DNA from 3 places in the Rhodococcus sp. Eu-32 genome. Region 2 is predicted to be linked to each of the others. Evidence: riboswitches for the same ligand, from Rfam matches in the RefSeq annotation. Region 2 holds a riboswitch; each other region holds the start of a gene.
The links. Region 2 has a riboswitch for S-adenosylmethionine ahead of DK926_RS00420 (GNAT family N-acetyltransferase). Riboswitches for the same ligand answer to the same signal wherever they lie in the genome.
Positions count from the first base shown of each region.

Region 1: another riboswitch for S-adenosylmethionine. It lies ahead of DK926_RS20540 (aminotransferase class V-fold PLP-dependent enzyme); the one in region 2 lies ahead of DK926_RS00420 (GNAT family N-acetyltransferase).
Region 3: another riboswitch for S-adenosylmethionine. It lies ahead of DK926_RS25955 (bifunctional o-acetylhomoserine/o-acetylserine sulfhydrylase); the one in region 2 lies ahead of DK926_RS00420 (GNAT family N-acetyltransferase).

Region 1 is NZ_QGNK01000019.1:20,914-31,218, reverse strand. Features, by position in the region: gene fes (enterochelin esterase) at 1-718, shown strand, start outside; gene DK926_RS27105 (DUF6480 family protein) at 632-853, opposite strand; gene alc (allantoicase) at 918-1,877, shown strand; gene DK926_RS20550 (YbaK/EbsC family protein) at 2,004-2,477, shown strand; gene DK926_RS20545 (hypothetical protein) at 2,558-3,067, opposite strand; gene DK926_RS20540 (aminotransferase class V-fold PLP-dependent enzyme) at 3,200-4,543, opposite strand; SAM riboswitch class IV at 4,592-4,707, opposite strand; gene DK926_RS20535 (Pls/PosA family non-ribosomal peptide synthetase) at 4,897-8,835, shown strand; gene DK926_RS20530 (M1 family metallopeptidase) at 8,832-10,178, shown strand; gene DK926_RS20525 (MFS transporter) at 10,265-10,305, opposite strand, start outside.
Region 2 is NZ_QGNK01000001.1:72,887-82,250, forward strand. Features, by position in the region: gene DK926_RS00400 (amino acid ABC transporter permease) at 40-984, shown strand; gene DK926_RS00405 (amino acid ABC transporter ATP-binding protein) at 981-1,763, shown strand; gene DK926_RS00410 (ABC transporter substrate-binding protein) at 1,779-2,753, shown strand; gene DK926_RS00415 (FAD-dependent oxidoreductase) at 2,762-3,844, shown strand; SAM riboswitch class I at 3,891-3,986, shown strand; gene DK926_RS00420 (GNAT family N-acetyltransferase) at 3,996-4,508, shown strand; gene DK926_RS00425 (LLM class flavin-dependent oxidoreductase) at 4,505-5,575, shown strand; gene DK926_RS00430 (LLM class flavin-dependent oxidoreductase) at 5,572-6,600, shown strand; gene DK926_RS00435 (NtaA/DmoA family FMN-dependent monooxygenase) at 6,603-7,949, shown strand; gene DK926_RS00440 (MFS transporter) at 7,921-9,345, shown strand; gene DK926_RS00445 (LLM class flavin-dependent oxidoreductase) at 9,342-9,364, shown strand, end outside.
Region 3 is NZ_QGNK01000038.1:3,206-13,510, forward strand. Features, by position in the region: gene trpS (tryptophan--tRNA ligase) at 1-496, opposite strand, end outside; gene DK926_RS25925 (exodeoxyribonuclease III) at 532-1,359, opposite strand; gene DK926_RS25930 (DUF4173 domain-containing protein) at 1,450-2,916, opposite strand; gene DK926_RS25935 (HAMP domain-containing sensor histidine kinase) at 3,002-3,973, opposite strand; gene DK926_RS25940 (response regulator transcription factor) at 3,970-4,638, opposite strand; gene DK926_RS25945 (ABC transporter substrate-binding protein) at 4,769-5,806, shown strand; gene DK926_RS25950 (MFS transporter) at 5,821-7,104, opposite strand; SAM riboswitch class IV at 7,328-7,450, shown strand; gene DK926_RS25955 (bifunctional o-acetylhomoserine/o-acetylserine sulfhydrylase) at 7,640-8,977, shown strand; gene DK926_RS25960 (homoserine O-acetyltransferase) at 8,974-10,128, shown strand; gene DK926_RS25965 (DUF3017 domain-containing protein) at 10,140-10,305, opposite strand, start outside.

The DNA.
Region 1 (10,305 bases), on a different contig from region 2:
CGTCGGCCACGGGGTTTCCTCCGAGCGGCCGCTGGTCATCGTGCTCGACGGCAGACGATGGATCGACGAGGCACCGCTGGCTCCGGTGCTCGACGCCGCAGTGCGCGACGACGCACTTCCACCGTCGGTGATCCTGTTCGTCGATTCCGGCGACGGGGACATGCGCAGTCGTGAATTGCCTTGTCACCGCCCGTTCTGGGAGGCCGTCGTCGACGAACTGATCCCACTCGCGGCGCACGAGGCGTCGTTCACGAGCGATCCGCGTCGAACCGTCGTCTCCGGGCAGAGTTTCGGCGGCCTCGCATCGCTGTTCGCTGCCCTGGAGTTCCCACACCGATTCGGCCTTGTCGCAAGCCAATCCGGGTCGTTCTGGTGGCCGATCATGTCGCACCGAGGCGTGCGCGGGCCCCTCGGCGGACGCGTCGCCGAGATGCTCACCGCATCGTCGGACGCACTGCCGATACGGGTCGTCATGGACGTCGGAGTTCACGAGGGCGACATGCAGGCACACAACCACCGCGTCGCGACATTGCTGCGCGCGCGTGGCGTCACCGTCGACTACCACGAATTCGACGGTGGGCACGAAACTCTGTGTTGGAGGGGAGGATTGACGTCGGCGCTGATCACATTGCTAGAACAGACCGGCGATTCGGCCGACGAAGAATGCGACGACGAGGATCACGAGGAGCGCGACGATTCCGAGGAAGACGACCGGTAGGGCCAATCCACGTTGAGGAGGTTCGTGATTGGGTCCCCCGACGCCGGTCTCGACGGGAGGAGTGTCCCCTGGAGCGACGCCACCACCGGGTTCGAGGCCAGCAGTGTCGTCGGGTTCGGGGTTCTGAGCAGTCATGTCTCGCGAGTACCCGATGCGCTTCGACTCAACCCGCCGGGAGTCTTCCCTTATTCTCACGAGTATGACGGCCACGTTCCCCCTTCCCCTGCCCGACCTCGCCGTTCGCACGCTGGGCGGTGCCGTCGTCTGGGCGAACGACGAGACGTTCGCGGAGAAGGAGAATCTGATCACCCCGGGCAAGGCCGATTTCTCCAAGGCCACATTCGGACACAAGGGACAGATATACGACGGCTGGGAGACGCGTCGGCGTCGGGAAGCGGGGTACGACGAGGCCATCGTGCGTCTCGGCGCACCGGGCGTCGTCGATGCAGTCGTCGTCGACACCGCGTGGTTCACCGGTAACTACCCGCCCGAGATCTCCGTCGAGGCCGCGACGGTCGAGGGCTTCCCGTCGGGCCAGGAACTGTACGACGACGCCGAGTGGGAGACCATCGTTCCGCGGAGCCCCGTGAACGGCGACACCGAGAACCGGTTCGAGGTGGAGTCCTCCGACCGCTGGACGCACGTGAAGCTGTCGATCTACCCCGACGGTGGCGTCGCACGGCTGCGCGTTCTGGGCCGTGGACGTCCCGACCCGCGTTTTCTCGCTGCGGGCCCGTTCGACCTGGCGGCGCTCGAGAACGGCGGCTACGTGTCGGCGTGCTCCAACATGTTCTACAGCTCGCCGAACAACCTGCTGTTCCCCGGCCCGCCGCGATCGATGGGCGAGGGTTGGGAGACGTCCCGCCGGCGAAACGACGCGAACGACTGGGTTCAGGTCATGCTCGCAGGTACCGGTACCGTCCGGTTGGCCGAACTCGACACATCCTGCTTCCTCGGCAATGCCCCCGGCGCGGCGTCGCTGAAAGGCCGTCTCGGCGACGGGGAATGGATCGAGCTGCTCCCCCGGACTCGTCTGCAGCCGGACACCCGTCACCGGTTCGTCCTGGACGCCGCCGAGCCCGTCTCCGAGGTACGGATGGACATCTACCCCGACGGCGGCATGGCACGCCTGCGGCTGTTCGGGGATCTGCTCGAGTGATGGCTCATTCCGCAGGCTCCACTCCCGCCTCGAATGATGGCTCATTCCGCAGGCTCCACTCCCGCCTCGGTTGACGGGTCGCCCTTTGCGCCTGCGGAGTTGCTCGACTGGCAATACTCTTGGAGGATGCCCCGGCTTCTCCACCCGAACGCGGCGCATGTCGCCGACATCCTGATCTCGCGCGGGCACCACGGGGTGGTCGTCACCTCGCCCGAACCCACATCGACCGCAGAAGCCGCTGCGGAATCGCTCGGCGTGAGCGTCGGCGCGATCGTGAAATCGCTGGTGTTCCTCCTCGACGACGACCCGGTGCTGCTGCTGGTGTCCGGAGCCCACCAGGTGAACTCGAACGCCACCGGCGAACGGTTGGGCGGCACGCTGCAGCGCGCACCGCTCGATCTGGTCAAATTGGCGACGGATCAGCCGATCGGCGGCATCGCACCCGTCGGGCACCCCACCAACCTGGCTACCTACGTCGACGAGTCGCTGTCCCAGTACCCCGAATTGTGGGCTGCGGCAGGGCATCCGAACACGATCTTCAGGACGACGTTCAAGGAGCTGCTACGCATCACGGCAGGCCTCGCCGTGGATGTGACCTGACTGCGCAACTCGATGCACACAATCGGCCCGAATCGGCGATTTCCCGTCGATTCGGGTCGATCGTGTGCAGTCAGTCGCGCTCAGGACGCGAGTTCACGCGCCGACGGCATGGCACCCGTCGCGGCGAGCAGTCCGTCGACCTGGAACGCGACGCCACGGTCCTCCAACCACGGGACGACGCCCGCTGCGACGTCGGCCAGGTTGCGCGCCTCGGGTCCGACTGCGACGAGGGTGACACCGTCGGCCACCTCGGCGGCCTTCACGTCGGCGACGAGCCCCGCCAGACCGGCAGCGGTTCCGACGTACCGGATCGAACCGGGAACGGCGGGCACGTCCAACGCCGCGAACTCACGACGCGCAGTCCTGGCGTCGTCGGCGATGTGGAACTCGATGTCGAGGAAGACTGCGACGCTGTCGGCATCCTTGCCTGCGGCCACTGCATCGGAGCGCAGTGCCGTGCGAGCCTGTTGGCCCTCACGAAGGTCTGCGGCGACGATGCGGGCGACCGCCTCGGTCGGAACGGCGTCGGTGATTTCGGTCCAGGTGCCCGCATGATCGACGGCGACGCGTACGGGTGAAGTGTTCGACATGAGATGTCCTGTCGTGGAAGCAGGGGAAGGTTGCCTAGGTCCTACCCGAACGCCTACAAGACCCGGAGGCCGTGCGGCACAGATCCACGTACCTGTCGCGCCAGAATCGGCCCTGCGACACGACATTTGCTGTCATGACCCGATGCTAACCTCTCCGTTCGCGCACGGGGATCCCACGCCTGCGCCGCCGTCGGCAATCGCCGGGAACGGGCGCGGATCGGGCACCGGGTTCCACCATCCGTTGTCCTCCTCGTAGACCCACGAGGGGCCGGACGAGGCCAGCTGCGCGACGGCGTCGACGAGACGGTCGACGTCGGCATCGGAACTACCGAGCCCCAGGCTGGCCCGCACGGCGCCGCCTGCGTAACCGAGCCGTTGCAGCAACGGGTGGGCACAGAACTTGCCGTCGCGCACGCCGATTCCGTGTTCGGCGGACAGGTATGCGGCGATCTCGCCCGGGCCGTACCCGTCGAGTGCAAATGTGACGATGCCCACACTGTCCGGAGCGTCGTTCCACACCGACAAGAGCTGGATTCCGTCGATTCCGGCCAACCCGTCGCGTAGCCGCGTGCACAGACGACGCTCGTGGTCGACGGCACCTGCCGCCTCGTACGCCGTGATCGCCTCGCACGCGGCTGCGAGCGCGACGACGCCGAGCACGTTCGGGGTCCCGGCCTCGTGACGCGCGGGCGACGGAGCCCAGTCCGTCGACGTCGTGGTCACGTGTCGCACCGCACCACCACCGGCAAGGTAGGGCTCACCGGCGTCGAGCCAGTCACGCCTGCCGACGAGGACACCCGCACCGTGCGGCGCGTACAGCTTGTGGCCCGAGAAAGCGAGGTAGTCGACGCCCAGGTCGGCAAGATTCACGCGGCGATGCGGCACCAACTGGGCACCGTCGACGAGAATTCGAGCACCGTGCCGATGCGCGAGCGTCGCGAGTTCGCGGATGGGCAGCACCTCGCCCGTGACGTTCGACGCTCCCGTGACGGCAAGCAGCGCAGCAGGTTTCGTCCGCAGTTCCGCGTCGATGCGCGCAACCGTCTCGGCAACCGAGTCCGCTGCGACGACGACGCGACGCCCGTTCCACGGCAACAGGTTCGCGTGGTGCTCGATGTCGAGCACGACGGTGTCTCCCGGGACACAGCCGGCGAGAAGGTTCAGCGAGTCGGTGGTGTTCCGCGTGAAGATCACGACGGAATCCTGTTGCGCTCCAACGAAGTCGGAGACGGTCACCCGGGCCTTCTCGTATGCGGCCGTCGAGACCCGCGATGCATATCCGGCACCCCGGTGCACGCTGGAGTAGAACGGCAGCAGCTCCTCGATTCGCGCGGACACCTCGGCGAGCGCAGGTGCACTGGCCGCGTAGTCGAAGTTCGCGTAGCTGCAGGTGGTTCCGTCGACGAGCGGGACCTGCACGTTCGCGCCGCTGACCGCAGCGAACGGTGCACAGGTCTTCTCGAGAACAGCAGTCATGACAATTATCCCCTTGTCGTTCGGGGACCCACGCCGATACGGCGTTCGAGTCCGCGCTTGCCGCACCGGTTCTCCGGCGTCGGCCAGGTCGTCACCCGGAGCACCCCACCGCGGAGGAGGGTTGCCGACCAGCGAGCCGGGGCTTTGCGCTGGTACTCATGACCTGAACAGAGAATGGCAAACGACTCTCGTCATTGTCAACCCGGCAGGTAGGAAACCCGCGGGGCGAAGCCGCACCACGCGAGTAAACTTCGCCCGGTGTCTCGACCATGCAGCCGTTCACCTTCTGGCAAACCCAACATGAGATAACGACCCACAAATCACGTTGACGATTCGAGAAGAGGAACACCCGGTTGTCTGTGGAATCACGATCGGAACCGACGAAGACGCAGGCGTCTGCAGCCATACCTGCCGAATTTCTGCGCGGAGATCGCGCTCCTCGTGAGCGCACCCTCATCGACGTCCTGCGGTCGACGGCGTCACAGCATCCCAACGCCATGGCGATCGACGACGGAAGCACGTCGATCACCTACCGCGAGCTGCTCGAGGACATCGACGAGGGCGCGCAATGGCTGGCCAGGGCGGGAGTTCGGCGCGGCGACCGCGTCGGCGTCCGGATGCCATCGGGCTCGTTCTCGTTGTACGTCGCGATTCTGTCGATCCTGAACGCCGGTGCTGCGTACGTGCCCGTCGACGCCGACGACCCCGACGAGCGCGCCGAGCTTGTCTTCGGTGAGGCCAAGGTGACCGCGGTCGTGACGGCGGGCGGCATCGCTGCAGGTACGGCCGACAAGCAGGACATTCCCCTGCCCGACACCCTGACCATCCCGAGCCCCGACGACGACGCCTGGGTCATCTTCACGTCGGGTTCGACGGGTACGCCGAAGGGCGTCGCCGTCAGCCATCGCAACGCCGCGGCATTCGTCGACGCCGAAGCGCGGATGTTCATGCAGGACGATCCCCTCGGTCCGGGCGACCGCGTGCTGGCAGGTCTGTCGGTGGCGTTCGACGCGTCCTGCGAGGAGATGTGGCTCGCGTGGCGTCACGGCGCGTGTCTCGTTCCCGCACCTCGCTCGCTCGTCCGCAGTGGATTCGATCTCGGACCGTGGCTCGTTTCCCGTGACATCTCGGTCGTCTCGACCGTCCCGACGCTCGCAGCTCTGTGGCCCGCTGTGGCGCTCGAAGCCGTCCGCCTGTTGATTTTCGGCGGCGAGGCGTGCCCGCCGGAGCTGGCCGAACGCCTCGCCGTCGACGGTCGCGAGGTGTGGAACACGTACGGGCCCACCGAGGCCACCGTCGTCGCGTGTGCGTCGATCATGGACGGCAAGGGTCCGGTCCGTATCGGCCTGCCACTCGACGGCTGGGATCTCGCCGTCGTCGACGCGTCCGGCCAGCCGGTTGCCGTCGGCGAGGTCGGTGAGCTCGTCATCGGCGGCGTCGGCCTCGCGCGCTACCTCGACCCGGCGAAGGACGCCGAGAAATACGCCCCGATGCCGACGCTCGGGTGGGAGCGCGCCTATCGCAGTGGCGACCTCGTCAAGCTCGAAGTCGAGGGTCTGTTGTTCCAGGGCCGCGCCGACGACCAGATCAAGCTCGGCGGTCGACGCATCGAGCTCGGCGAGATCGACAACGCGCTGCAGGCTCTCCCCGGCGTCGCCGGTGCTGCGGCCGCGGTCCGCAAGACGGGTGCAGGCAACTCGGTGCTGGTCGGCTATCTCGCCAGCACCGACAAGAATTTCGACCTCGATGCGGCGCGGACGCTGCTGTCCGAGCAGCTCCCGGCTGCGCTCGTTCCGCGGCTCGCGCTCGTCGAGGAGATGCCGACGCGGACGTCGGGCAAGGTCGATCGCAACGCACTGCCCTGGCCTCTGCCGGGGCTCGGTGACGCGTCGGCGCTGGAAGGCACTGCCGGCTGGGTCGCCGAGCTGTGGACCGACATCCTCGGCGCTCAGGTGACCGACGAGAACGCCGACTTCTTCCAGAACGGCGGCGGCTCGCTGTCCGCTGCCCAGTTGGTGACGGCACTGCGTGAGCGGTTCCCCGAGATCACCGTCGCCCAGCTCTACGACCACCCACGGCTCGGTTCACTGGCCCGATACCTGGACGAGCTGAAACCGCCGGTCGAGGTCGTGCCGCGTGAGGTCGAACCGACGTCACGCACGGCGCAGTGGGCGCAGATCGCCGCGACCGTTCCGCTGACGACGCTGACCGGCCTGCAGTGGGTCACGTGGCTGGGGATTCTGTTCAACGTCATGTCGTGGTTCGCCGAGGTTCCGTGGGCGCCGACGGTGTCGTGGTGGTGGATTCTCGTCGCGTTCGTCCTGTTCATCACGCCGGTCGGCCGCATGGCGATCTCGGTCGTCGGCTCGCGAATCCTGCTGGCAGGCCTGAAACCCGGCGCCTACAGTCGCGGCGGCAGCGCTCACATCAGGCTGTGGGCAGCGACGCGTCTGACCGACGCCAGCGGGGCGTCGAACCTGTCCGGAGCACCGTGGATGGTCTACTACGCCCGCGCGCTCGGCGCGAAGGTCGGCAAGGGCGTCGACCTGCACACACTTCCGCCGGTCACCGGCATGCTCGAACTCGGGGACGGCTGTTCGGTGGAACCGGAGGTCGATCTCACCGGTCACTGGATCGACGGCGACCTCGTCTACATCGGCGGTATCAAGATCGGCGCGGGGGCTGCCGTCGGCGCTCGCTCGACGCTTCTCCCCGGAACGTCCGTCGGCAAGAACGCGGTGGTCAGCGCCGGCTCGGCCGTCGTCGGCAAGGTCAAGGCCGGGCAGCTGTGGGCCGGTTCGCCCGCTCAGAAGGTCGGCAAGGCCGAGCACCCCTGGCCCGACGAGACTCCCCCGCGCGCGATTCAGTGGATGCTGGCGTACGGCGTCGCGTCGCTGTTCCTGTCGGGCATGGCCATCTTCTCGATCGGTGTCTCGCTCGTGCTGATGGGCTGGTGGCTGCACACTGCCACCTCGATCGGCGAGGCCATCGGCCGTGCGGCCATCATGCTGCCCGTCGCGACCCTCGTGTCGCTCGGCACGTTCGCGGTCATCACGCTGGCCGCCGTCCGGCTCCTCAGCATCGGCCTCACCGAGGGCTATCACCCTGTTCGCAGCCGTATCGGCTGGCAGGTCTGGGCCACCGAACGCCTGATGGACTCCGCCAGGACGTTCCTGTTCCCGCTGTACGCGTCGCTGCTGACACCGCACTGGCTGCGACTGCTGGGCGCCAAGATCGGCAAGGACGTCGAGGCGTCGACCGTGCTGATGATCCCCAAGTTCACAACCGTCGCCGACGGCGCATTCCTCGCCGACGACACGATGGTCGCGAGCTACGAGCTCGGTGGCGGCTGGATGCACCTCGGCGACGCGAAGGTCGGCAAGCGCGCGTTCCTCGGCAACTCGGGTATGACCGGCCCCGGCCGTACCGTTCCGAAGAACGGCCTCGTCGCCGTGCTGTCCGCGACACCGGACAAGGCGAAGTCGGGCTCGTCGTGGCTCGGAAGCCCGCCGGTGCGTCTGCGTCGGGCAGCCGGCCGAGGCGACAGCTCCCGGACGTTCGATCCGCCGCGCAAGCTGAAGATCGCCCGTGCGCTCGTCGAGACGTGCCGCCTCATTCCGGTCGTCGTCACGTTCGGGATCGGCCTGGGCGTGCTGTTCGGACTGACCGCCATCGCCGACGCCGTGGGCTACTGGCTCGCCGCGCTGCTCAGTGGCGTCGTACTGCTGGTCGCAGGTGCGGTCGCCGCGGCGATTTCCGCAGCCGCGAAGTGGGTCTGGGTCGGCCGCATCGACAAGGTCGAGCACCCGCTGTGGAGTTCGTTCGTGTGGCGCAACGAGGTCGCGGACACGTTCGTCGAAACCGTCGCCGCGCCGTGGTTCGCGCGCGCAGCCGAAGGAACGGCCGTCCTGAACATGTGGCTGCGCTGGCTCGGTGCGAAGATCGGTCGGGGCGTCTGGTGTGAAACGTACTGGCTTCCCGAGGCAGATCTGGTGACTCTGGACGACGGTGCCACCGTGAACAGGGGCTGCGTTGTGCAAACCCACCTGTTCCATGATCGGATCATGAGCATGGACAGCGTGACACTCGGACGAGGAGCGACACTGGGCCAGCATTGCGTCGCCCTGCCCGCCGCAGGCATCGGCGACGGCGCGACGGTCGGGCCCGCGTCGCTCGTGATGCGCGGCGACACCGTGCCCGCGCACACCCGCTGGCAGGGCAACCCCATCGCACCGTGGGCGAAGGGCGACCCGTTCTCGCGAATCATCCCCGCCGCTGAGGTGAGCGAGTGAAGTTCGTTCCTTCGAAGCTCGTGACGCCGACGTTCGACATCGATTCCTCCGATGCGCCGATCGACGACTACCTGCCGCAGAACGGCAATCGTGGCTACCGCGTGTCGCGCTACGAACTCGATCTGGAGTACAAGGTCGAGAGCAACCGTCTCGCGGGCAAGGCGAAGATCACCGCGGTCACGACGGCAACGCTGTCGAAGTTCGCGTTCGACCTCGGACCTGCACTGCGCGTGTCCAAGGTGTCGGTCAACGGTTCGCGGTCGGTCAAGTTCAGCCAGCACCGCGACAAGCTGAAGATCACCCCTGCCAAGCCGATCGCGTCGGGTGCGGCGTTGGTCGTCACGATCCAATACGGGGGAACTCCGAAGCCCATCAACGGGTTCTGGGGTGAGGTCGGCTGGGACGAGCTGACCGAAGGGTCGATCGTCGCGAGTCAGCCGAACGGGGCCGCGTCGTGGTTTCCGTGCGACGACCACCCTGTCTCGAAGGCCAGCTACGGCATCACCATCACCACCGACTCGCCGTACTACGCGGTCGCCAACGGCACACTCGTCAGCAAGCAGACGCGCGCCAGCCGGACCACGTGGGTGTACGAGCAGCCCGAACCGATGGCCACCTATCTCGCGACGGTGCAGATCGGTCCGTACTCGGCACACGCCATCAGCGGTAGCGCTGTGCCGATGAAAGCCGTTCTCCCGTCGCGGTTGAAGCAGAATTTCGAGCACGACTTCGGCCGTCAGACCGAGATGATGGACACGTTCACTCGCCTCTACGGGCCCTATCCGTTCGCGGCGTACACCGTCGTCGTCACCGACGACGACCTCGAAATACCCATCGAGGCACAGGGTTTGTCGATCTTCGGCGCCAATCACTGTTCGGGCACACGGTATTTCGAGCGACTGGTCGCGCACGAACTCGCGCATCAGTGGTTCGGCAACAGCCTGACGCTCGGCAAGTGGAAGGACATCTGGCTCCACGAGGGCTTCGCCTGCTATTCGGAGTGGATCTGGGCCGAGAATTCCGGCGGCACGAGTGCACGGGACAAGGCGCGACGCGTCCACACCATGCAGCGGGGCCTACCGCGGGACCTCCTGCTCGGCGATCCCGGTCCGGCCAAGATGTTCGACGACCGTGTCTACAAGCGCGGAGCCCTTGCGCTACATGCACTTCGGAGCACCGTCGGCGACGACAAGTTCTTCCCGCTGATCCAGGAGTGGACGTCGAAGTACCGGTACTCGACCGTGAGCACCGCCGACTTCACCGACCTTGCCTCGCGGTACGGCTGCCCGCGCACGCTGTGGGACGAATGGCTGAATCGGACCGATCTGCCTGCACTTCCGTAGCGGCCCCGGCCCGGCCGAAATCTACCCTCCTGTTGTGCGGTTTCGGACTTCAGAACCGCACAACAGGAGGGTGAATTTCCTACGCCCTACTCCCCTGCCGGAAGGTGGGAGGTCGACTGGGTGCGCA
Region 2 (9,364 bases):
CACCACACCTCCACCAGAAAGCTTGTTTCGGTGACTCAATTGCAAGCTCGGCCCGCGTCGGCCGAACCGCAGATAGACGACGAAGACCTCGTCGTCGCCAAGAAGTGGCACCCGTGGCGCTGGGTCGTCAGCATCGCGGTCCTCGTGCTGGTCGCGCAGTTCCTCCACGGCCTCGCGACCAACCCGGGATGGGATTGGGGAACGTTCGCTCAGTACTTCACGGCGGCGTCCGTCATGTCCGCGCTGTGGCTGACCATTCAGCTGACGTTCTGGGGCACACTCATCGGGATCGCGATCGGCATCGCGCTCGCCGTGGCTCGCCTGTCGAACAACCCTGTGCTGCAGGTCATCTCCTGGTTCTACATCTGGGCGTTCAGGTCGATTCCTCTCATTGTGCAGTTGCTGTTCTGGTTCAACATCGCCTACCTGTACCAAACTCTCACGCTCGGAATTCCGTTCGGTCCCGCGTTCTTCGAGTTCGACGTGAACAACGTGATCAGCGGTTCGACGGCCGCCATCATCGGTCTCGCGCTGCACCAGGCTGCGTACTCGGCCGAGATCGTCAGGGCGGGCATCATCTCCGTCGACCAAGGCCAGTTGGAAGCGGCTGCTGCACTGGGCATTCCGAAGCGTCGCGAATTCTTCAAGATCGTCCTGCCACAAGCGATGAGAGGGATCCTCCCGAACGCCGCCAACGAGGTCATCAGCCTGTTCAAGGGCACCTCGATCGTGTCCGTCATGGCCATCGCCGAGCTGTTCTACCAGGTTCAGGTCATCTACGGCCGCAACGGGCGGGTCGTTCCGCTGCTCATGGTCGCGACCATCTGGTACATCATCCTCACGTCGATCCTGTCGGTCGTCCAGTTCTACGTAGAACGGCACTACGCCAAGGGTGCGGTGCGCACCATCCCTCTGACACCGGTCCAGAAGATACGCAAGCGGCTCGCCGAGATCACCCTCGCGCCTCGGGGAGCAACCCGATGACCGCCGCACCGGAGAACTCGAAGTACGCCGTCGAAGTCCGCGGCATACACAAGTCGTTCGGACCGCTCGAAGTGCTGAGGGGTGTCGACCTCGTCGTTCGCCCGGGCGAGGTCACCGTCATCATCGGCCCGTCCGGATCCGGTAAGTCCACGCTGCTGCGCACCCTCAACCACCTCGAAAAGGTGGATCAGGGCACGGTCAGGGTCGACGGCAATCTCGTCGGCTACCGCCGCAAGGGCAACAAACTGCACGAGCTCAGCAACAAGGACATCCTGAAGCAGCGTTCGCAAATCGGCTTCGTCTTCCAGAACTTCAATCTGTTCCCGCACCTCACCGTGCTCGAGAACGTGATCGAAGCACCGATCGCGGCGCAGAAGCGGAGGCGCGCCGACGTCGAGCCCGAAGCTCTGGCTCTGCTCGAACGCGTTGGCTTGAAAGAGAAGGCGCACGACTACCCGCGCAGATTGTCCGGCGGCCAACAGCAGCGCGTCGCCATCGCCCGGGCACTCGCGTTGCGCCCCAAAGTGATTCTGTTCGACGAGCCCACATCGGCGCTCGACCCCGAACTCGTCGGCGAGGTTCTCGAAGTCATTCGGGGGCTCGCTCGTGAAGGCGCGACACTCGTCATCGTCACGCACGAGGTCGGTTTCGCCAAGGAGATCGCTGACACGGTCGTCTTCATGGACGGCGGACAGATCGTCGAGAGCGGCACGCCCACGGAACTTTTCGACAACACCCGAGAGGAGCGCACCAAAGCGTTCCTCGCCCACGTTCTCTGAACTCGAGGAAAAGCCATGCCCAGATTCAACCGGGGACTCCTCGTCCTCGCGTCTGCCCTCTCCGCTGCTGCACTGACGCTCACCGCGTGCAGTGAACCCACCGCCGAGTCGGAGGTGGTGACCGAGGACGGTCAGACCTTCGACCTCTCACCGGAGCAGTCCACCCGCGTTCACGCCGACAAGGTCGACGAGATCGCGGCGAAAGTTCCCCAGTCCATTCGTGATTCGGGCGTCCTGACGATTGCTGGAACTGCCGGTACCGCTCCGCCGCTGCGCTTCTACGCGACCGACGACAAGACCGTCGTCGGCTCCGAAGTGGATTTCGGCATCCTCATCGCCGACATTCTGGGTCTGAAGCCAGAGATCACCGTCGCCGACTGGGCGCAGAACTTCGTCAAGATCGACTCCGGTGAGAACGACGTCTTCATCTCCAACGTCACCGTCACCGAGGAGCGCAAGGACAAGTACGACTTCGCGACGTACCGTCTCGACAACCTCGCCTTCGAGACTCAGAAGGACACGGACTGGGTCGTGAACGGCCGTCAGGACATCGCAGGCAAGAAAATCGGTGTCGGATCCGGTACCAACCAGGAACAACTTCTGGTCGGGTGGAACGAAGCCAACATCGCCGAGGGTCTCGCGCCGGCCGAGATCGCCTACTACCAGAACACCTCCGACTACTACCTTGCGCTGTCGTCCAAGCGCATCGACGGCTACGTCGGACCCAACCCGTCCGCCGTCTACCACGCGGCCACCAGCGGTGACAGCAAGATCATCGGCACGGTGTCCGGTGCGGGCGACGCCCTGCAAGGCGAAATCGCCGTGACCACCAAGAAGGACAACGGTCTGATCGTCGCGATCCAGGAGGCGATCAACCACGCCATCGAGGACGGCGATTACCAGAAGGTCATCGACCGCTGGGGGCTGAAGGACGAGGTTGTCACCGAGTCCGTGATCAACCCGCAGGGCCTGCCCCGTAAGGCTGGCTAGACCCAGGCATGAAAGTAGTAGTCGTCGGCGGTGGCGTGATCGGAACAGCATCGGCGTGGATTCTCGCGCGCCGAGGCCACCAGGTCACCCTGCTCGAGCAGTTCGAGCCCGGCCACAAGAACGGTGCGTCACACGGCAGTTCGCGTATCTTTCGACACGCCTACGCCGACGACTTCTACGTATCGCTCGCGTCACGCGCTCACACGCTGTGGCGTGAACTCGAGAACAGTACCGGCACCGAACTTCTCACACTGACGGGTGCCGTTGACCATGGCTTGCCCGCTACCGTGTCGCCCCGGGCAGATGCCTTGGCGCGCGCTGGGCTTGCTGCCGAAGTTCTGCACCCGCACGAGGCGCGGCGGCGTTGGCCCGGGTTGGCGTTCGACACGACCGTCCTGCATCATCCCGATGCCGGACGGTTGGATGCGGACGGAAGTGTCGACGCCTTCGTCGTCGCGGCCCGGAATGCCGGTGCCGCTGTGCATTACGGAAGCCCGGTGCGGGAGATCACCGCGTCGGACGTGTCCACGAACTCTCGGACCTACAAAGCCGACCACGTCGTCGTGGCAGCAGGCGCATGGTCGTCGAAAGTTCTCGGCAGCCGGGTGGACCTTCCCACGCTCGTCACCACGCAGGAACAACCTGCACATTTTCTGCCTACTGTCGACGCCGACTGGCCGAGCTTCATCCACCATCCTGGTGCAGAACTCCGCACCGAAGGAATCTACGGGCTGCAGGGCGTCGAAGGGATCAAGATCGGCGAACACGGAACCGGTCCGGTGGTGGACCCCGACGACAGGGACTTCACCCCAGGCCTCGAAGGGATCGAACGGCTGAAGGCGTACGCCAGAAGCTGGCTGCCGGGCGTGGACGCAGACTCCGCCGACGCTCTGACGTGCCTGTACACGACCACTCCCGATTCGAACTTCGTCGTCGATCGCGTCGGACATCTCACGGTTGCCGCCGGCTTCTCCGGCCACGGGTTCAAATTCGCGCCTGCAATCGGTGAGTTGGTTGCCGATCTGGTCGACGGAGGATCGACGCCGGAGCTGTTCCGTCTGGGCGTGCGTTACGGCGGCGATGTTTCCTAGCGATCGGGAATGAAATACAGTCGTGCCCGGTTCGTACAACTGAACACAACCATCCAGAGCGACCGAGAGACCTTGGCTCGACGACGTCGCAGCAACCATCACGCCGTGCGCGTGGGGGTGCTCCTGCCAGGATCGATGGAAGGAACCGCACTTGACGACGTCGGAAGATCAGCTCGCCTTGCAATTCGTGGCCGTGCACCAGAACGACCCGCTCGCCGCACCGCTGATCGAGGAACTCGCGCTCGAATATGCGACGCGCTACGGCCGCACTCCCGGTGAGCAGTACAGCGAACTTCGCTCTTATCCGGCGGAGGAATTCGCCCCACCGGGCGGCTCTCTCGTCGTCGCCATCTCGGGTGGCCAACCCGTCGCAGGAGGTGCGTTCCGGCAGTACGACGCCACGACCGCCGAGCTGAAGCGGATCTGGACCGCCTCGACACACCGCAAACGTGGTCTCGGCAAACTCGTCGTCGCAGAACTCGAGCGCATCGCCACACAGCGTGGATACTCCCGCATCTACCTGACGACGGGGTGGCGGCAACCGGAAGCTGTCGCGTTGTATCTGTCCGCCGGATACACGCCGCTGTACGACCGGTCGATCCCGGCCGAGGACGTCGGCCCACACCCGTTCGAAAAGCTTCTCGTCTGCGAGGGTGTCGCATGAAGTTTCTGCTGATGAGCCTCGTGTCGCATCGGCCGGACCCTGTTTCCGGTGAGAAGAAGAGCCCGGCGGAGCGATTCCGGAAAGTCATCGACACCGCGGTACTCGCCGAAGAGCTGGGGTACGACGGGTTCGCCGTGGGGGAGCGTCACGAAGATCCGTTCATCTCGGCGTCGCCACCGGTGGTGTTGAGCAACATCGCTGCTCGCACGTCGACCATCGGATTGTTCACGGCCGTAACCACGTTGAGCCTTCTCGATCCGGTGCGCGCCTTCGAGGACTATTCGACGCTCGACAACCTGTCCGATGGCCGACTCGAAATGATCATCGGCAAGGGCAACGGAAGTGCCCAGGCCGCATTGTTTCACGTGACACCCGAGGATCAATGGGATCGTAATCGTGAAGGCTACGAACTGTTTCGCGCGTTGTGGGACAGCGACAGCGTCACGTGGTCCGGTCGTTTCCGGCCTCCGCTCGTCGACGCGAAAGCTCTACCTCGCCCGTTGCAGTCCAGGATTCGCATCTGGCACGGCAGTGCGACAAGCAGGGAATCCGTGGATCTGGCTGCACGGCACGGAGATCCGATCTTCTCCGCCAACGTCACCAATCCGCCCGAGCCGTACGCCGAACTGATTCGCCATTACCGTGAGCGCTGGGCGCACTACGGTCGTCGTCCCGAGGACGCACTCGTGGGCGCCGGCACTGCAGGCTTCCATGTCGCCGCGACGTCGCAGGAGGCCGTTGCCGCATACCGTTTCACGTTCGAGGCACGGCTGGCGGCGCAACGCAGCGCTGGACTCCCGGTCGTCTTCGACTCCCTCGAAGACCTCGTCGAGCGCAGTTCCGCGCTGATCGGCAGCCCCGAGCAGGTGGTCGACAAGATCGGTCGGTACCACGAACAGTTCGGTCACGAGATCATCCATCTCAGCGCGGATGCCGACGGTATCCCCGCGCGTCAGCAGCGTCGTAGCCTGGAGTTGTTCCAGTCCGACGTCGCACCCGTGATACGCGAGCGGATTCCGAGCCGACCACTCGCCGCAGCCAAGGCCCTGAAAGAGGTTCTCGTATGAGTATTTTCGCCGTCGGAATCGAGTTGGACGGAGAGGGTGCTCATCCACGCGCGGCGCGGCGTGCGAACCAGCCGTCGAGCGGGACGATCAGCGGGAAGACGCTATCGCGTCGCGTCGCGGCCGCCGAGAATGCGGGTTTCACGTTCGCCACGTTCGACGACTCGATCCTCCCGCCGTCCGGCGACGTACGCGCGAGGGTCGACGCCGTCGCCCGCGCCTCGTTCGTCGCGGCGACCACGTCCACGATCGGACTCGTCCCGGTCGTCGGCACGACGTACGCCGAGCCGTTCCACACGTCGTCGCAGCTTGCGACGCTCGACTACTCGTCGCGCGGACGTGCCGGATGGATCCCGATTCGTGTGACCGACCCGGCGGCGGCCCGCGCGTGGGGCCGACCCGAAATGACGTCCGACGCGGATCGCACTCGCGAGCAACGAGACTCGATCACCGTCGCTCGACGACTGTGGGATTCGTGGGAGGACGACGCTGTCATCCGCCACGTCGCGAGCGGGCGTTTCCTCGACCGCGACAAGCTGCACTACGTCGACTTCCAGGGCGAGTCGTTCTCGGTGAAAGGCCCGGCGATCGTGCCGCGCCCACCGCAGGGACAGCTCGTCGTGTTCGGCACGGAGGACGAGCGCGACCTCGTCGACGTCGTCCTCGTCCGCGAGACACCCTCGTCGCGGACGGACGCGCTCACCGTCGTCGAAATCGACGTCGCGCTCGACACCGCGGACGCAACTGCGGCCGAGCGACTCGAATCACTCGGTGCCGCAACGGCAGCGGGTCGAACGAGCTACTCCGGTCCTGCAGCCGGCCTGACGGAACTGCTCACCGATCTAGCTTCCACAGCAGACGGGGTTCGGCTGTTCCCGACGGTCGTCGACGAGGACCTACCGGTGCTGATCCGCTACGTCCTGCCCGAGCTGTTCCAGACAGGCGTCGCGCATCGCCCGGTTCCAGGATCGACGTTCCGCGACAACCTCGGTCTTGCCCGGCCGGTCAATCGTTACGAGAGGGTCTGAACATGAGTGTCCTTCGACCGGACGCCCAGGTGCACTTCGGTGTCTTCTTCCAAGGCGTCAACCACACGACCATCTGGTCCGACCCGCAGAGCGGTTCGCAAATCGACTTCGAGACGTTCCGCAAGATCATCGCGACGGCCGAGCGGGGCCTGTTCGACGCGTTCTTTCTCGGTGAGGGTCTGCGCCTGCGCGAGCAGCAGGGCAAGATCCTCGACCTGGACATCGCCGGGCGTCCCGACGCCATCGCGCAGCTCGCGGCGCTCGCAGGCATCACCGAACACATCGGATTGGTCGCGACCCAGAACACGACGTACAACGAGCCGGGCGACCTCGCGCGTCGCCTTGCAGGTCTCGACATCCTGTCCGACGGCAGGGCAGGGTGGAATGCCGTCACGACCGACAACGCGTGGACCGGTGAGAACTTCCGCCGGGGAGGGTTTCTCGACCACGAGCTCCGCTACGAGCGGGCAGGCCAGTTCATCCAGGCGGCGCGTGCGATCTGGGATTCCTGGGAGAACGGTGAACCGACTCGGGTGCAGCAGAGCACGTCGCAATTCGACATCGAGCTCGACGCCACCCTCCCGCGGAGTGCGCAAGGACATCCCGTCATCTTCCAGGCCGGAGACTCGCCGCAGGGCCGTGACTTCGCCGCTGCCAACGCCGACGTCATCTTCTCCCGTCACGGAACGCATTTCGACGAAGCGTTGACGTTCGCGAACGACATTCGGTCTCGCCTCCGCAAGGCAGGTCGTCCCGAGGACGACATCAAGATCCTTCCCGGTACCCAGATAGTGTTGGCGGAGAACGCGAACGAGGTAGAAGAGAAGGAACGGTGGGTCCGCGAGGGCCAGTTCACCGGGCCGACGGCGTTGTCGCTCATCGGGCTCGTGTGGGGGCGCGACCTGTCCGATCTCGATCCCGACGGTCCGCTCCCCGCGGACGATCCGGTGCCGGCTCCCATCTCGGCGACGCGTGGTGCTTTCCGCGACGGCAAGGATCCGATCGAATTGGCAAGGGAGTGGCGCGCTTTGGCCGAGGCGAAGAACCTGTCGTTGCGTCAGGTCGCCATCGAGACGACGGCCAGGTCCGGCTTCGCAGGTACACCGGGTCAGGTCGCCGACGAGCTCACGCGGTGGGTACGCGAAGGCGCAACGGATGGATTCAACATCTCGCCGTACATCGTGCCGGGTGGTCTCGACGAGATCGTCGACTGGCTCGTGCCCGAGTTGCAGGAACGCGGGTCCTACCGGACTGAATACACGTCGACGACGCTGCGCGGCCATCTCGGGCTGCGTGAGCCGCTGTCCCGCAGGACGTCCGGTGAGACCGATAACAGCGCTGCGGGCTGATCCAGCCGACCGGGTAGCAACTGGCAAAGATGTCTTCGTTTGCGCTGCAGCGGGTTTCACGACGCTTCTCGACTCGGCTGTTCTGAGCATCGGCGTCCCGGCGATTCGGTCGTCGCTCGATGCCGGGACCTCCGAGGTGCAGTGGATCCTCGCCAGCTACTCGCTGACGTTCGGACTGGCGCTCGTTCCCGCGGGTCGCCTCGGGGACGTGATCGGGCGACGGCGGCTGTTCCTGTTCGGGCTGAGCCTGTTCTCGGTGATGGGATTGCTGGGTGCGTTCGCTGCCGAGCCGTGGATGATCGTGGCCGCGCGCCTCGGTCAGGGGATCGGCGCAGGCACCGTCAGTTCGCAGGTGCTCGGGATCATCACCGATCGGTACAGCGGGCATGAACGTGCGAAGGCGTTGGGCGCGTACAGCACTGCTGGCGGACTTGCGGGCCTGTTCGGTCCGATCCTCGGCGGAATCGTTCTCGGGGTCGCCGACGCCGACATCGGATGGCGCTTGTTGCTGGTGCTCAACGTGCCGTTCGCGGTGGTGACTCTCACTGCCGCGCTGTTCGCACTTCGCAAGGATCAGGTGCGTCGGTCGGGGGCGAGCATCGATGTCGTCGGACTGCTCGCTCTCGGGGTAGCGACGCTGTTGCTGTTGCTGCCGATGGTGTCGTCACTGGGGGCTGTGGTGTCTACGGTGCTCGTTCTCGCATCCGTCGGCACGCTCGTCGGGTTCTGGTTCTGGGAGAGGAGTTTCTCGACATCGGGCGGCGTCCCGGTCCTGCTACCGGAACTGCTTTCTGCGCGTGGTTACACACTCGGCACCGCGGTGGCGATGTTCTGGTTCGGCGCCGTGCTCGCGCTGCAAGCGGTGCTCAGTCTGTATCTCATCGAGGGGTTGAACTATCCGGCTTTGCAGGCGGCGCTGATCATGGTCGGCAGTTCGTTGCTGATGGCGATCACCTCGGCGTTCGGGTGGCGGGTGGTGGCGCGGTTCGGACGCAACGCGGTCGTCGGTGCCATCGTGCTCGAGCTGTTCGTCGTAGCCGGGTACATCATGGTCATCGCTCTGTTTCCCAGGGAATTCACCGTGCCGGCGTTCGTCGTCCTCGCCGCACTGTCCGGTCTCGCAAGCGGATTCGTCGACGCGCCCAATCGCGGTATGACGCTGGAGTATTCACCTTCCGGCGCGAACGGTGTGGCGGCAGGTTTTCTCCAACTGTCGCAACGATTGTCGGCGACGATCTCGCTCGCCGCGGTGCCCGGAATCTACTTGGGCGTTCTCGCTGCGGACAGCGAGAACTTCGGGCGGGCAGCCGTTCTGGGGCTCGGGGTCTGCGCGCTGATGTTGCTCGGATCGTTGGCGTGTGCAGTGACGGACAGCAAGAGACGGAGTGGGCAGTGACAAGGACGGCACCGAAGTT
Region 3 (10,305 bases), on a different contig from region 2:
GCTGACGCTGATCCTCGCCGACGGGCACGAGGTTGGGGCGGTAGAGCAGGATGTCGGCAGCCTGCAGGATCGGATACGTGAACAGACCGACGGTCGTCTGATCACGACCCTGCTTGACCGACTTGTCCTTGAACTGCGTCATCCGCCCTGCTTCACCGAAACCGGTGAGGCAGTTGAGGACCCACGCGAGCTGAGCATGTTCGGGAACCTGGCTCTGCACGAACAACGTCGAACGCGACGGATCGATGCCGACGGCCAGCAATTGCGCCGCCGCGATGCGGGTGCGCTGACGCAGGGCCTTGGGATCCTGCGGAACGGTGATGGCGTGCAGATCCGGGATGAAGTAGAACGCGTCGTAGTCTTCCTGCAACGCCACCCACTGACGCACGGCACCCAGGTAGTTGCCGAGGTGGAACGAGTCCGCCGTCGGCTGGATGCCGGACAGGACGCGCTGACGCGGTCCCTGTGGAGTGTCGGATTGTGCGGGAGAAGACATGGTCACGATCTTTTCACGTCCCGGCAAGCCGATTCTCAGCGGTACCGAACGGTGACGGGCGCATGATCGGACCACCGCTGGTCGTACGCGTCGGCACGTTCGGTGACGGCTTCCTTCGCACGTTCGGCGAGCGCGCGCGTCGCAAACTGGTAGTCGATGCGCCAGCCTGCGTCGTTGTCGAACGCCTTGCCGCGGTACGACCACCAGCTGTACGGCCCTTCGACGTCGGGGAGCAGCTGACGCACGACGTCGGTCCAGTGCGCGCCGTCCGCCAGCAGCGCAGAGACCCATTCGCGCTCCTCCGGGAGGAACCCGGAATTCTTACGGTTGGTCTTCCACGCCTTCAGGTCGTTCTCGGTGTGCGCGATGTTCCAGTCCCCACAGACGACGATGTCACGATCGGCCGACGTGGCTGCCGACGCCGCCGCGTCGAGATACGTGGCGAACGCCGCCATGAACCGTTCCTTCTCCTCCTGACGCTCGGTACCGACCTCGCCCGAGGGGAGATACAGACTCGCGACGGTGACGTCGTCGAAATCGGCTTCGATGTAGCGCCCGGACTCTGCGAACTCGGCAGCATTCGCATCGGCACCGATACCGACTCGGACGGAATCCGGTGCGGTGCGCGACAGGATCGCGACACCGTTGCGCCCCTTGGCCGACGGCTCGGCCGATGCCAGATGCCACCCGGCGTCGAGCGCCGGAGCCAGGGCCTTCGTGAGCTCGCCGTCGTTCGCGCGTGTTTCCTGCAGACAGATCACGTCTGCGTCGGTGGTCTCGAGCCACGGCAACATTCCCTTGCGGGCAGCAGCGCGGATTCCGTTGACATTGACAGTGGAAACGGTGAACGGGGAGTCAGTCACGTCCCGCACCGTAGCGGAGACCACCGACAGACCGGCAATCGCGAACGTCGTCCAGACGTCGATCCCGTCGGCTTTCCCTGTGAAAGACCCTCACCGTATCGACGGGCATGGAAGAACCGGGCGCCCGTCCAGAACGGTGCGCGCACGGGAGTCGGCGACGTTCCATTCGTTCCAACGTCGAGGCTCGACGCGCGGCAGGACGCAACTGCGGTACGGCTCGGGCAGACGATCGAGTTCGCCCGCCGCGTCGGTGGACAGACCGGCGAGGTAGCGCGTGTCGATCTTGCCGGTCTCTTCGAACCGGTCGACGTTGTGCCGAGCGATGTACGCGTCGGGGTTCAGCAGCGCCAACCCGAGGACGGCCGCGACGACGGCGACACCCACGGCGCGTGGCAGCCAGCGGCCCGACATGGACACACCCGCGATCAGCACCAGAACGAACACGACACCCAGCAGTAACTCGACCGCGGTGACGAACAGCCGCAACGTGGTGTAGCCGTACTGCTCCTCGTACAGCGACATCCGGTGCAATGCGGAGGCAACGACGACGAGCGACAGCAGACACAGCGCACCGAGAAGTACCCGCAACACGACGCGATCGCGTCGAGTCTCGCGCGACGCCTTCCGAACGGTGACTGCCAGAACCAGCAGCGTCAGTCCCGTCACGGTGAGCAGCTGCCAGAAGCCCTGTCTGGCGTACTCGGCGTTGGTCAATCCGTCGGTGACGAGCACGTGCTCTTGTCCCCCGAACAACGTAGCCGCCTGTACCGCGACGAACACACAGAACACGGCGACGAGCGCGCCGAGAGGAATTGCCCACTCCCACAGCCGAACACGCGAGCGCGGTTCGCGGGCGAAAACATCGAACCGTGGCGGATGTCCGACGACGTACGCAGCCGTCAGCGCAGCGAGCGTCACGAGTACGAACAGCACGACTCGCGCGACGACGACGTCGGATCGCCACCGTGGTGTCACGGCGTCGACCGCCCGCGCGAACACCGGGTCCGCTCCGGCGAACAAGGTCACGAACACGACGACGAGCACAGCCGTCGTCGCGAGAACTGCCACGACCCGACCTGCACGTAGCTCGCCGGCCCGCACGTCTCTGGCACCTCGCGAGCACCACCGGTACAGCCGCGCCGGCACGAAGAGCGGTACGAGCGCGCCGAGTGCGAGACCGATCCACGTACGCCCGCGGCACGCGACGGCGCCTGCGACGATCACGGCCAGCCACAGCGACAGCGTCACCAGCCACTCGGACGTCCGGAACGACGCGACCGAGACGAGCGCGAGTACTGCCGCTGCTCCGGCAACGCCCCACGCGGTCGGACGACGTCGCGCTGCGACGAGCACGACGCCGGTGACGGCTACGGCCGTGAGCTGATAGCCGATGCCTGGGGCGCCCAAGAGAATTGCCCCTGCGACACCCGCGGCGATTGCCGCCAGCAGCACACGGGGCGACGCCGCGCGATAGGCCCGCCTGGGCCAGACGCGCGGGGGCCACAACGATTCCATGGGTGCACGGGTGACAGCTTTCGGTTCGACGTCGACGATCACGGCACGACCTTTCTGTTTCGGGCACGACGAGATGAACGCAGGAGCCCTGCGTCGGATTCGGAGAACTGTTGGCGTATAGAGAGATTCAGGCGTGTGGGACGGTGACGCGAATGCGGCACCCAGGACTGTGGTCGAGAACCTCGATCGTCCCGCCGTGCAGTTCCGTAGCCCATCGAGCGATAGCGAGCCCGAGACCGGTGCTGCCGTCGGTTGCGCCACCCCGGGTGAATCGGTCGAACACCGAAAGTCGTTCCTCGGGTGCGATTCCGGGGCCGGCGTCGGCAACCTCGAGGTGCAGCCCGGCTGACGTCGCGCGTGCGGACACCGTCACCTCCGACCCTGCCGGTGCGTGCCGGACCGCGTTCTCGACGAGATTGGTGACAACCTGCGTCAGCCTGGATCTGTCGGCCGTCACGGTCAGGTCAGCAGGATCGACATCGGCACGTACACAGGCATATTCGACGGTCACCTCGTCGAGAAAGGAGCCGACGGCGAAGGACTCGGGGCGCAGCGGCAGCACTCCCCCTTCGAGCCGAGACAGGTCCAACAGCTCGGTCACCAGATCGCCGAGCCGCTCGGTCTGCCGCAGCGCGAGCTCCAACGACGTTCGGTCGGGCACGGTGACGCCGTCGACCATGTTCTCCAGCACGGCTCGCAAAGCGGCGATCGGTGTCTTGAGTTCGTGCGAGACGTTGCCGATCAGTTCTCGTCGATACGTATCGGCAGCTTCGAGATCGTGGGACATGGTGTTGAACGCCGCCGCGAGCTGTCCGACCTCGTCGCGTGACGTGGCACGCACCCGCGTCGAATAGTCCCCGCGGGCCATGGCTTTCGCGGCCGACGTCATCTCACGCAACGGCGACGTCATGCCGTGCGCCAGCACCTGCACCGCAACCAACGACATGACCAGCGCCGCCACGAGGGCATACCTGAACTGCCATCCCGCGCCGATCCAGAACACGACGCTGGCGACGACCAACACGACGCCGACGATCAGCGAGACCTTGAGTTTGAACGAGGTCAGTGCGTCGAGCGGCCGCGGAATAGTGCGCGTCATCGCGGCACGTCCAACGCATACCCGACGCCGTGGACGGTTCGGATCATGTCGCCACCGATCTTGCGACGCAACGCTTTGACGTGACTGTCGACGGTTCGGCTGCTGGCGGAATCTCCCCAACCCCACAGTTCGGCGAGCAACGTCTCGCGGGTCACGGCCGCACCCGGACGATGGGACAGAAACGCAAGAATGTCGAATTCGGTACGCGTCAAATGTATTTCGTCGCTCCCATGGCACACGCGCCGAGCCTGGTGGTCGATTCGAATGGGGCCGAACGACAGAGCCGTCGCCGACGCGTTTCGGTTCGCGCGACGCACGAGTGCGTGAACCCGAGCGACGAGTTCTCGCATGCTGAACGGTTTGGACAGGTAGTCGTCGGCGCCGACACCGAGCCCGACGAGCATGTCGGTCTCGTCGGACTTCGCGGTGAGCATCAGCACCGGTACGGGACGGTCGGCCTGAATACGCCTGCACACCTCGAGCCCGTCGAACCCCGGAAGCATGACGTCGAGAACCACCACGTCGGGATCGACGCGCGCACATACCTGCACGGCCGACGGCCCGTCCGCGGCCGTCACGACGTCGAAGCCCTCGCCGCGCAGGCGTGCCGCGAGCGCGTCGGAGATCGTCGGTTCGTCGTCGACGACGAGCACGGTGCGGTTCATGTTCACGACACTAGAGGGCCGTCATGGAGGAGTTCGGCAGGAAATGTGGAGGTTCCGTGAAGATCGACACCACGCGATTCGTTAGGGTCGGCTACCCTTAGCCGTCATTCATCCTCCGAAAGGGACCTCGATGGTCGAATTCCCCCGTTCGTTCCAGATCGCCACCGTTGCCTTCGCGGCTGCGCTGGTGCTGTCCGCGTGCTCGACCCCGTCCGACGACGGTGAAGCCGACGCGACGGCCGCCGGCAACGGCGCCTTCCCGGTCACCGTCGAGCACGCGTTCGGTGACACGACGGTCGCCGCCGAGCCGACGCGCGTCGTCGTCGCCGGGTACACCGAGCAGGACACGGTGCTCGCCCTCGGCGTGACACCAGTCGCCGTCACCGAGTGGTACGGCGAACAGCCCTATGCGACGTGGCCGTGGGCGCAGGAAGCACTGGGCGACGCGACGCCCGAGGTCCTCAGTGCCGACGACGGCTTCCAGTACGAACGCATCGTCGCCCTGGACCCGGACCTGATCATCGCAACCAACGCCGGACTCGACCGCGACAGCTACGACAAACTGTCCGAGATCGCACCGACGATCGCGCACTCGGGCCAGTACACGCAGTACTTCGAACCGTGGGACGTTCAGGCTCGCAACATCGGCAAGGCGCTGGGCAAGGCGAACGAGGTCGACCAGCAGATCGACGCCGTCGAGCAGAAGTTCGAGGCCGCCAGGGCCGAGCACCCCGAGTTCGTGGGAACCAAGGCGATCTTCCTGCAGAACGCGTTCTACGACGGCGCAGCCATCGCGTACCAGAACGGACTCAGCACGGACTTCCTGACGGACCTCGGGTTCGTCGTCCCGTCGGAGATCGATCGATACGCACCACCGGAAGGCGGCGGTCAGGCCGCCATCCCGCTGGAGAACCTGTCGGTGCTCGACACCGCGGACGTGCTGCTGTGGGGAACCGAGAAGCCGGAGGATCGCACCGCGCTGGAGCAGGAGCCCGTGTACCGAAACCTCGATGCCGTCGAGGAGGACAAGTTGGTCTTCACCGACGGCATCACAGCGGGGGCGATCTACTTCACGTCGTTGCTGAGCTTGCCGTACGTGGTCGACAAGTTGACGCCCGCATTCGCGAGCACGCTTGCCGGGGACGGCGCGGCCACGACCAGCAGTTAGCCCCGCGGGCGACGCTAAGCAGCTGCGGAACCATCCGCGCGCACAGCCTTGGCGTCGTCACGGCGCTGCATCCACATCGCGGTGGCGAGGACGCCGAGTCCGGCCACCGCGAGGATCGCACCCGCAGCGGCGGGCGCGGTGTACCCGAACCCGGCCGCGATGACCGCGCCGCCGAGCGCGGCACCGATGGCGTTCGCGAGATTGAACGCAGCGTGGTTCAGCGACGCCGCCAACGTCTGAGCATCGTCGGCGACATCCATCAGCCGAGTCTGCAGACCCGGGATGACCGAGGAACCCGACGCACCGATGAGGAACAACAGAACGAGCGCGGTGACCGAGTTGTGCGAGGCGATCACGAACAGCGCGAGGAACACGGCCATGGCAGAAATCGAGACGAACGTACCGCGCAGTTGCAGCTTGTCCGCGATCCAACCGCCGAAGTAGTTTCCGGCGATCATGCCGAGTCCGTAGATCATCAGTGCTACCGGGACGAGCCCCTTGGCCAGGCCCGAGACGTCGGTGAGCGTCGACGCGATGTACGTGTACACCGCGAACATTCCACCGAATCCGACCATGCCGACGAGCAGTGTCATCCAGACCTGGACGCGCCGGAGTGCACCCAACTCGGTGATCGGGTTCGTCGTCGGCATTCCGTCCAGACGCGGCATCCACATGATCAGCGCCGTGACCGTGAGCGCACCGATGACGGCGACGACGGCGAAAGCACTGCGCCATCCGAGGCTCTGGCCGAGCCACGTCGCCGCGGGCACGCCGACGACGTTCGCGATGGACAGTCCCATCATGACCATGGCTACGGCTTTCGCGCGCTTGCCGGGCTCCGCGAGATGCGCGGCCACGAGCGCGGCGATACCGAAGTACGCGCCGTGCGGGAGTCCGGCGACGAACCGCGATGCGACCAACTCGTGGAAGCTCGGCGCGAACACCGTGCCGAGGTTGCCGAGCGTGAACGCGGCCATCAGCAGGATGAGCAGAAGCCTTCGCGGAACACGTGCGGCCAGCGTGGCGATCGCAGGAGCTCCGACGACGACACCCAACGCGTACGCAGAGATCATGTGGCCGGCGGACGGCTCGGAAATTCCCATCGACGACGCGACGTCCGGCAGCAGACCCATCGATGCGAACTCGGTGGTTCCGATGCCGAAACCGCCGATCGACAACGCCACCATCGCGAGCCGTCTACTCGTGGAGTGCGGCCGCTTCTCGGTACTCAGGCCGTGAGACACCTTCGAACGCACGGCGCCGACATTCTTGGCGAGGGCGGAATCGGTGACAGACACAGCAGAACGACCTTGTCTCGAGAGGGGGAACGGAAGCATGAAGAAGGGACGGACCCTGGAGGGAACGTCCCTGCGATCCATTGTCGTCCCGCACGCAACGGATTTTCTTCCTGATCGGCGGTGATTGTGCTCACGAGACACTTATCCGCAGGTCACAGTGCACGATTTCGGAGTTCCGACGTCGCTATTCCTCCCGCCCGGGCGCACCGCTAGGATTCCAGCAGGTCATGAGCGCCAGCATCGAGCCCCGGCTTGCTGGCCGGCAACCCTCCAACCGCGGTGGGGTGCTCCGGGTGAAGACCTGGTTACTCGGTTGCAGAACGCAACCGAAGAACAAGCGCGGGTCCGCAGGACGGTCTCAGGCCGACTCGGCGGGCCCACTGACCGGGCACGACTGGCCAGACGGGCACGACTGGACCGCGAAGGCCCCCGAGGAGGTTTGCATGTGTTGTTGTCTCGATAGGCCCCGCCCGGCCCTCGCATGCGAGTGCCGTTTCGAATTCTGCACATCCTTCGAAGACGGAGTATTCACGACATGACCGAGAACAACCCCGACGTAGTCGACGCCGCAGGCGCCCCGATCGAGGATCCGACCGCGTCCTGGAGTTTCGAGACCAAGCAGATTCACGTCGGCCAGAGCGCCGACGGAGTCACCCGTGCGCGTGCTCTGCCGATCTACCAGACCACGTCGTACACGTTCGAGAACACCGACCACGCCGCCGCACTGTTCGGACTCGCCGAACCCGGCAACATCTACACCCGCATCATGAATCCGACGCAGGACGCCGTCGAGCAGCGCATCGCCGCGCTCGAAGGTGGCGTCGCCGCACTGCTGCTGTCGTCGGGACAGGCCGCCGAAACGCTCGCCATTCTCAACCTCGCCGAGGCAGGCGACCACATCGTCTCCAGTCCGCGACTGTACGGCGGCACGTACAACCTCTTCCACTACACACTGCCCAAGCTCGGCATCGAGGTCTCCTTCGTCGAGAACCCCGACGACCTCGAACAGTGGAAGGCCGCGATCAAGCCGAACACCAAGGCCTTCTACGGCGAGACCATCTCGAACCCGAAGAACGACATCTTCGACATTCCCGGTGTCGCCGAGGTTGCACACGCCAGCGGGATTCCGCTGATCGTCGACAACACGGTCGCCACCCCGTACCTCATCCAGCCGTTGACGTTGGGCGCCGACATCGTCGTGCACTCGGCGACGAAGTACCTGGGAGGCCACGGAACCGCGATCGCAGGCGTCATCGTCGACGGCGGCACGTTCGACTGGACGCAGGGCCGTCACCCGAATTTCACGACGCCCGATCCGAGCTACCACGGCGTCGTGTTCGCCGAACTCGGTGCGCCTGCCTACGCGCTCAAGGCTCGTGTGCAGCTGCTCCGCGACATCGGCGCGGCCGTGTCCCCGTTCAACGCCTTCCTCATCAGCCAGGGACTCGAAACGCTCAGCCTGCGTATCGAGCGCCACGTCGAGAACGCGCAGAAGGTCGCCGCGTTCCTCGAAGCACGCGAGGACGTCTCCAGCGTCGGCTATGCGGGTCTTCCGTCCTCACCGTGGTACGAGCGAGGACAGAAGCTGGCACCCAAGGGACAGGGCGCGATCGTGTCGTTCGAACTGACCGGCGGCGTGGACGCGGGCAAGAAGTTCGTCGACGCGCTGAGCCTCCACAGCCATGTCGCTAACATCGGGGACGTGCGTTCACTAGTCATCCATCCCGCGTCGACCACTCATTCGCAGTTGACTCCGGAGGAGCAGCTCGCCTCCGGCGTCACTCCCGGCCTGGTCAGGCTCGCAGTGGGCATCGAGGGAATCGACGACATTCTCGCCGATCTCGAACGCGGTTTCGCAGCGGCGGCGTCTTGACCATCAGCTCCGTGCACGACGCCCTGTCGGCCGCAGGATTTCCTGCGGCCGACGGGCGGCTCGGCCATGTCGACATAGGTGACCTCGAACTCGAAAGCGGCGCGACGCTGCGCGGTGTGACGATCGGGCTGCAGCGGTGGGGCACCATCTCGCCCGCTCGCGACAACGTGGTGCTCGTCGAGCACGCGCTGACCGGTGATTCGCACGTGTCCGGCCCTCCCGACGACGCCCACGCGCTGGCGGGGTGGTGGGACGGAATGATCGGCCCCGGCGCACCCGTCGACACCGACGAGTGGTGCGTCGTCGCCACCAATGTTCTCGGTGGGTGCGGCGGCACGACGGGTCCGTCGTCGATCGCACCGGACGGCAAGCCCTACGGCAGCCGATTCCCGGAGATCTCCATCCGCGATCAGGTCGCCGCCGAAGCTGCACTCGCGGATGCCCTGGGCATCGAGCGTTTCGCTGCCGTCGTCGGCGGCTCGATGGGCGGGATGCGCACGCTCGAATGGATCGTCGAATACCCCGAACGTGTTGCCGCCGCGCTGGTTCTGGCCGTCGGCGCTCGCGCGACGGCAGATCAGATCGGCACCCAGACCACACAGATCGCGGCCATCATGTCCGATCCCGACTGGCAGGGTGGTGACTACTACGGCACCGGCAAGGCTCCGCTCACCGGCCTCGGCATCGCACGCCGGATCGCCCACCTGACGTACCGCACGGAGAGCGAGCTCGATCTACGCTTCTCGAATTCGCCTCAGGCGGAAGAGGATCCGTGGAACGGCGGTCGCTACGCGATCGAAAGTTACCTCCAGCACCAGGCCACGAAGCTGGTCGGCCGTTTCGACGCGGGAACCTACGTGCTGCTCAGCGAGGCGATGAACCGCCACGACATCGGCCGTGGCCGCGGCGGAGTCGAAGCCGCGCTGGCTCGCGCGACCGTGCCGACGATCGTCGGCGGTGTCGACTCCGACCGGCTCTACCCGCTGCGCCAGCAGAAGGAGATCGCACGGGGACTGCCGAACTGCAGCGGCCTCGAAGTAATCCAGTCACGCGACGGCCACGACGGCTTCCTCACGGAGGCAGGAGCCGTGGCGAAACTGCTCGGCGAGACGATGGACCAGGCACGACAGAACCGCAGCGCCGACAACTGAGCGGCGGGCGGTCAGTCGGTGCCCAGAGGATCGATGGAGGCGGAGAGAAACACGATGGCTCCGCCCACCAACGCCAGTGCGGCGACGTCGAATCCGCGGCTGCGCACCTGAAGCAAGCCGACGCGGTTCTCCGGTAGACACAGGCGGAAGCCCGCCGCCAGGATGGTCGCCACACCG